2 regions of the Thermanaeromonas sp. C210 genome follow, and region 1 is predicted to be linked to the other one. Evidence: riboswitches for the same ligand, from Rfam matches in the RefSeq annotation. Region 1 holds a riboswitch; the other holds the start of a gene.
What was found. Region 1 has a riboswitch for cyclic di-GMP ahead of TAMC210_RS07320 (HD-GYP domain-containing protein). Riboswitches for the same ligand answer to the same signal wherever they lie in the genome.

Region 1 (3,456 bases):
GTCCATCGAAACCGACCCCGGAATGGAAGCCGGCCAGGACGATATCCAGCCTTTCGAGGATCCCTTCCGGTACATCCAAGTGGCCCTCTTCATCGATGATATTAGCCTCTACCCCCCTCAAAATTTCTACTTCTCCCAGCTTGCGCGGCAGTGCTGTAATATTATGGAAATAATACTCGTGGGGACCGCCCGGCATGCGGAGGCCGTGGTCAGTGATGGCGATGAGCTTTAAACCTTTATCAGCCGCCGCTTCGGCCAGCTCTTTGACCGTACTGTACGCATGGCCGCTGGCCACGGTGTGGGTGTGGAGATCCGCTTCGCAGTACACCTCTACCTACCCCTTCCTGTTCTTTCCCGTCGCCCTCCAAATAAAGTATAACGCAAGATAGGCCCCTTGTCTTTGCAAAATCCTTCTAAAAAAAACCGGGCTTTATCAGCGAAATAGATCGCGCGTTCATAAATAATTCGCAGGCCGCGGGGCCATAATAGTAGTGTCAGGGTCCGTAAGGGCCGAGCCCAGAGGGTTGCCGGGTCTCCAGAGTGAGGCTCGGTAACCTTCGGCCAAAGGTTGGTACCGGGTCCCGGGGGCTCGGTACCAGCCGGCGGGCAGATCGCCGGTAGGTCCGTCAGGGCTTGCCGGCAGTCCAAGGATTGCCGGCAGGTCTGCAAGGATCACCGCCGGTCGAGCTAAGATAGTCAGGGGTGCCGCAGGCTTCTAGGCATTAGTTAGTGGGCTGGAGGTCGGCGCCTGGTCGAGAGATCCGGGTCGGCTTCTAAGGTATCCCTGATTATCGAGTCAAGGCTACGGTGAGTCCTGTAATGGTCTGGGGTAGTCGAAAGACTGCCTCGGGCTACGTAAGGATTTGTCGTAGCCGGAGCGAAGGTCCTTATGGGCTCTTTAGAAGGAAGGCCGCCATTTAAGTTTTGAGGGCGGCCTTCTATTGTTTTTCTTAAAAAAAATGGCCCAGATAACCTCTGGGCAAGTAAGTATATATAAAAAGGAGGTCAGAGGACGCTTTACTAAAGGGCTGGCGGGTAAGTGGTTTATCCTTTAATTGAAATTATAATTCATTACTGTTAAAAGTCCATGTTGTTCTCTTTAAGATTTCATTAATTTTGGAGGGCGTAGGCCGTCGCTGTCCTTTTAAAAGATGCATTGTTAAGGAGAAGAGGGCTTCGACCAGTTGGGGATCGAACTGGCTGCCGCTGCACTCCTTTACTTCTTGTAAGGCAGCCGCCAGTTCGCGCTTCTTCTGGTAAGGGCGGCTCGACGTCATGGCATCCAACGCATCGGCCAGGGCTATAATCCTGGCTCCCAGGGGTATTTCCCCCTTACAGAGGCCGCTGTAGCCGCTCCCATCCCACTTTTCGTGGTGATAAAGGACCATCTCCCTAATGGCTTGCCAGTCGTCTCCCTCGGGGAGCAGCCGGCAGCCTTCCCGGGGATGCTCATACATCTTTTGCCATTCGTCTTCGGTCAGGGGCCCCTTCTTATGCAGGATGCTACGGTCAATGGTAAGCTTGCCTACGTCATGTACCAGAGCTCCCCAAAAGGTTTGACGCACCTGGGCTTTTGGAAGTCCTAACTCCTGCGCCAATTGATAGCTGATGGCCGCCACGTGGACACTGTGGCGGTAAGTAAGCCGCGAGTGGTAATACAGGCGCTGTAGCAGAGTAACGACGGTGTCTTCCAGCACTTACCACGACATTCCTTCCTAAAAAGGCGCCCCCGGTAACGGCTCAAACAAAATAAACCTTGCTCCCAGGCAAGGCACTCCTTCCTTGCGAGCCGGCAGCCTGGCGATCATAGCCCCCCAGCGGGAGCCTTAGACCCATGGCTTTGTGCCCCTGCCTTTCGACAGGTTTACCCTGAGGCAGCTCACTTTTTTCGACGAAATTATTTATTGTTGTACCATATATTTACTTATTCGACACCGCCCTCCCGAATCCTACCCCCTGGGAGAATTCCCACCTATTCCCACCACTTGCAGATCCAGTTCCCGCGCCAGGGTTTGGACATACTGGAGGGCACAGCGCCGGCACAAGGCCTCCCCCCCCAGGATGATGAGGTTTACCGTGCACCCACACACGCCGCAGATCCTTTGGGGCTGGCTTTTGCGCAAGCACCACTCTCCCTCCTCCCGGACGACGAACTCCACTTCCTCTCCGGTCCGTATTCCCAGTTGTTGCCGCATTTCCGCCGGCAGGGTAACCCTCCCTTTGACGTCTACTACGCGCCGGTACACCTTCCTCCGCTCTTGTTCATCTTTATTTTTTGCGGGCATCTAACTCATCCCCCTTCCATCCTCCTCATTAGGGGAACTACAAAATGAAAGGTGCTGCCCTTCCCCACCTGGCTTTCCACCCCCACCGTGCCCCCGTAGGCTTCCACCATATGCTTCACGATGGCCAGACCCAGGCCCGTCCCTCCCATGGCCCGGGACCGCGCCTTGTCTACCCGGTAGAATCGTTCGAAGATCCGCGGCAGGCTCTCGGCGGGAATACCTATCCCCGTATCCCTCACCTGTACCCGGGCCCGCGAACCTTCCCGGGAGGCCGTCACCGTTACCGAACCCCCCTCCGGAGTGTACTTGATGGCATTATCCAACAGATTGAGGAGGATTTGGTCCAGGAAGTGTTCCGGAAGCCTCAGCAGGGGGAGGTCGGGGGGAAGGTCTGTCTTGAGACTCACTCCCCTTTCTTCAGCTAAAGGCCTTACCACCTCCATTACCCTTGCGACGGCCTGGGGCAGCGAGGCCCCCATCCCCACCGGTTCCGGCCTGCGGTGTTCCACCCGGGAAAGGGTTAAGAGGTCCTCGATGAGGCGCTGCAGGCGCTGGGCTTCGCTATTGATAATCCCCAGGAAGCGGCGGCTGGTCTTCTCATCGGCCAGGGCCCCCTCCAGGAGGGTTTCCACAAAGCCCCGGATGGAAGTGAGGGGCGTGCGCAGTTCATGGGAAACATTGGCCACGAATTCGCTGCGCATCTGCTCCAGACGCCGGATCTCGGTTATATCCCGCAGGGAAAGGACGGCTCCCACAATGCGGCCCCGCTCCCCCAGGATGGGGGCTCCGTGGACGCGGAAAAGGCCGGCGCTGGTAGGAAAGAGCCTTACTTCGGCCTCCGCCGGCTTACCTTTATCCAGGATCTCCTTGGCCAGCCGGTCCAGTTCGTGATTGCGGATGATCTCCAGGAGATACTTTTGCTGCATCTCGTGCTCCTTTTTCTCCAAGAGAGCCTCCGCCGCCGGGTTGCACAGCATCACCCGCCCCACCTGGTCCACGGCCACCACGGCATCAGTAAGGCTGGCCAGGATGGCTCTCACTTTATTACGTTCGTTGGAAATTTCTCGTATATTGCTGCGGAGCCGGTCTACCATTTCATTCAGATGGCGGGCCAGGAGGCCTAATTCATCATTGGTCAGCACCTCCAGGCGCTGCTCCAGATCACCGGAAG
Region 2 (3,456 bases), on a different contig from region 1:
GTGCGTAAAGTTATGCTGCCCAGGAGCTCCCTTATCTTGTCCGAAGAGGCCCGGGATTGCTCGGCCAGCTTGCGCACTTCCTCGGCCACCACGGCAAAGCCCCGGCCAGCTTCTCCTGCCCTGGCCGCCTCAATGGCCGCGTTCAAGGCCAGTAGATTGGTCTGTTCGGCTATTCCGTTGATTACTTCTAAAATCTCCTCCACCTGGCCGACGGAGTCCCGGAGAACCTCCAGCTTTTCGACGACCACCTTGAAGGCTTCCCGCACTCCCTCGATGGAACCTACGAGGTTATCCAGCTCCTTTTTGCCGGCGCCGGCCCGCGCCGAGGTGTCCTCGCTGTTGGCCTTAACCCGCCCGAGCGCCGTCCTAACCCTTTCCAGGTTGGTAGTTATGTTCTCCATAAGGCCCAATATCTCCTGGAGATGCCCGGCCTGTTCCCCGGCTCCGGCGGCCACCTGCTGAATGGCCTTGGCAACTTCGTCCGAGGATGACGCCATCTCTTCTGAGGCAGCGCTTAAGGAGGCAGAATTGCCGGACAGGGTCTGGGCCTCCGTTTTGAGGTCCCTAATCAAATTGACCAAATTACTCTGCATGCCGGCGAGGGCATTGGCAATCTGCCCGACCTCATCTTTTCTCTTCAAGTGTCGACTTGCCTTGTCTTTTTCACCAAATCTAAAGTCGTATTCCGCAAACTTCGTGACCACTTGCGCCAAATCCGCGATAGGAGTGGAAATGCTTCTGGCCATCACATAGGTCAGTACCACAGCAAGGACGGTAACCAAAAGGGATACGAGTAGTACCGACTGTCGCAGGCTGGCCGCCCGCTCCAGCACCTCATCCCTGGGCGCAGTGACTGCTATGGACCAGCCGGCGGTCTTGAGGGGTGCGTAGGCGATGATCATCTCCTGACCCTGTAGGGTATAAGTGGACACTCCTTCTTCGCCTTGCACCATCTTGGCTACCACATCCGCCAGAGAGGCCAGGGAGGCATCAGACTGGGCTTCTTCTAGGATATTCTCCTGGTCCAGGGCCTTCTGGGTATCCTTGTGGGCTATGATCTTCCCCGTGCTGTCTACGGCAAAGGCGTACCCCGTACGGCCGTAGGTGACGCTTCCCACCAGTTCGCTAAATTTGGCCCCATCTACTATACCGGCCACAGCGCCCACTATTTCGCCTGTAGCATAATGGCGGATGGGAGCGGCATAGCCGAAAATCACCGTCTGATCAACCTTGCTCACCATGCTGGTGGAAACATTGGTGTTACCCTCCATGGCCCGGCGGAAGTACTCCCTGTCGGCGAGGTTAGCTGTGCTGCCGTTCTGGTAAACTGCGTTACCATCCCTGTCCAAGACGGCCAAACGCTTAAAGCCAAGGGAACCCGCCTTCTCTAATTCCTCATTCAGCAACTGAACCTTCTCTGCAAGGGTAGCTTCCCGATCGCCCGACCTGCCGCGGATTACATTCTTATTGGCCAGACTTTCCACTACATACAACCGAGCCTGGATGCGGCTATCCTGGGTTTCGGCAACCTGGCGCGCCACCTTCAGCATGGCCTCCCTTGCCTCCGCCTCCAGGGCGGCGGCTGCCCGGGTCTCACTTACCCACGACAATACCAGACACCCAATGGCGACGATTAACCCGAACACTAGAGTCATCTTGAGTAATAAACTTCCCCTGACACTGAGATTGCTCATCCTTTAGCCCTGCAACCCTTCACACCGGATTCCGGCCTTCGGGGCAGGCCTCCCCTCCTTTCATGTGCTCAAGAGTATCTGTACTAAAACAAAACATCACCCCACCCGGCCAAACAAAAGGCCCCCCTCCTGGGGCGGCCCTAGAGCTGTACCATACGATATATTGCAACTAACCCTGTCGTCTCCCGGCAGCCCGGCTGCCCTAGCCCATAAGGCCTTAGGCCCGCAGCTTTGCGCCCCCGCCTTTCGACGGCTTTGCCCTTAGCGGGATCCTGTTTCCCCTATTCACCTTGACGAGCGGCGTACGCCTTCCCCTCGGGGCCGCCATACGGCTCCTGCCCCCTTTGTGCCATAATTCGACATCTGCTGCCAGAATCCTCCTCTAGGGTGGAAAAATCATACAGAGTAAAGGCAATTATTATACCCACGTTTTGCCCCCCCCGCCAGGACTGAGCCATTTGCGCTGACGCGGAAATAAGAAAGGTGAAGGTATGAAGGGATTGGGGAAAAAATTTTACCCCGGGAAAGGCATGAATTTGGTTGGGGTTGAGGGGGATTGGGTTTAAGGAATTAAAAAATTGACCCCAAAAAAGAGGATGACCCTCCTTCAGAGCGAATCTGTTAAGTAAGACCAAACCAACCAAACAAAGGAGGGTCATCCATGGCTATTATACCACAACAGAGGCTTTTTGGGTGGAGGGAAATCGAAAATTTAGGGGAGCTCGAACGACTTAGGCTAGTACTTGAATACATGCCGGACGAAGAATTGATGGTGGAACTGGAGAAGGAACGGGCGAATGGGCGGGATGACTATCCCATAAGGGCCGTATGGAACTCTGTACTGGCAGGGATAGTATACCAACATCCTTCGATAGAAAGTTTAAGGCGGGAACTTTGGCGTAATGCCCAATTACGAGAGCTATGCGGATTTGACCTAACGAAGGGAGAAAAAGCCGTACCGCCGTCATGGGTATACAGCCGGTTTTTGGGGAAACTGCTTAAGAAAGAAGAGAAGGTCGAAGAAATATTTTACCGGCTGGTAGAGGAGCTAAGGGAGGAACTACCGGGTTTTGGAGAAGTAGCGGCCATAGACGGCAAAGCCTTGGCGAGCTTAAGTCGTGGGAGGAAGAAGGAAAAAGTGGGGGAGCTTAGACCTGACGGTCGGCGGGAACAAGATGCAGACTGGGGGTGTAAGGTTTACCGGGGTAAGAGGGAAGACGGCAGCCAGTGGGAAAAAGTAGTGAAATGGTTTGGATTTCGGCTGCACCTAATAGTAGATGCCCTATACGAACTGCCTCTAGGGTTTAAAGTTACCAAGGCGTCGGCGAGCGAAGTAAAAGAGGCGCCCAAGCTTCTGGAGAGGGTAAAAGAGAAGGCACCGGGGACCTTTGAAAGGATTAAATATCTTACAGCAGACAAGGCCTACGACTCCACAGAACTAATCATCGAGCTATGGGAAGAGTATCAAATAAAGCCGGTCATAGACATAAGGAACCAATGGAAAGACGGGGAAGAAACTAAACTAATAGCGGGGCAGGAGAGCGTAGTATACGACTATAAGGGGAAAGTATACTGTTACTGTCCGGAGACGGGGATAAAGAGGGAGATGGCCTATGGAGGATTTGAGAAGGACCGGGAAACATTAAAATACCGCTGTCCGGCCAGGCATTATGGGTTAAGATGCAAGGGAATAGATAAATGTCCGGTTAAGAGCAGTATTCGGATACCCCTTAAGGAAGACCGGAGGGTGTTCACGCCGCTA

Region 2: it holds a riboswitch for cyclic di-GMP, as region 1 does, so the genes downstream of both, TAMC210_RS09605 (methyl-accepting chemotaxis protein) here and TAMC210_RS07320 (HD-GYP domain-containing protein) in region 1, are expected to answer to the same signal.

Annotation. Positions count from the first base shown of each region.
Region 1 covers NZ_BLWF01000002.1:635,513-638,968, reverse strand. The annotation lists gene TAMC210_RS07325 (phosphatase) at 1-328, opposite strand, end outside; gene TAMC210_RS07320 (HD-GYP domain-containing protein) at 1,062-1,697, opposite strand; cyclic di-GMP riboswitch class I at 1,789-1,879, opposite strand; gene TAMC210_RS07315 (AbrB/MazE/SpoVT family DNA-binding domain-containing protein) at 1,950-2,285, opposite strand; gene pnpS (two-component system histidine kinase PnpS) at 2,291-3,456, opposite strand, start outside.
Region 2 covers NZ_BLWF01000003.1:440,079-443,534, reverse strand. The annotation lists gene TAMC210_RS09605 (methyl-accepting chemotaxis protein) at 1-1,694, opposite strand, end outside; cyclic di-GMP riboswitch class I at 1,879-1,964, opposite strand; gene TAMC210_RS09600 (transposase) at 2,356-3,456, shown strand, end outside.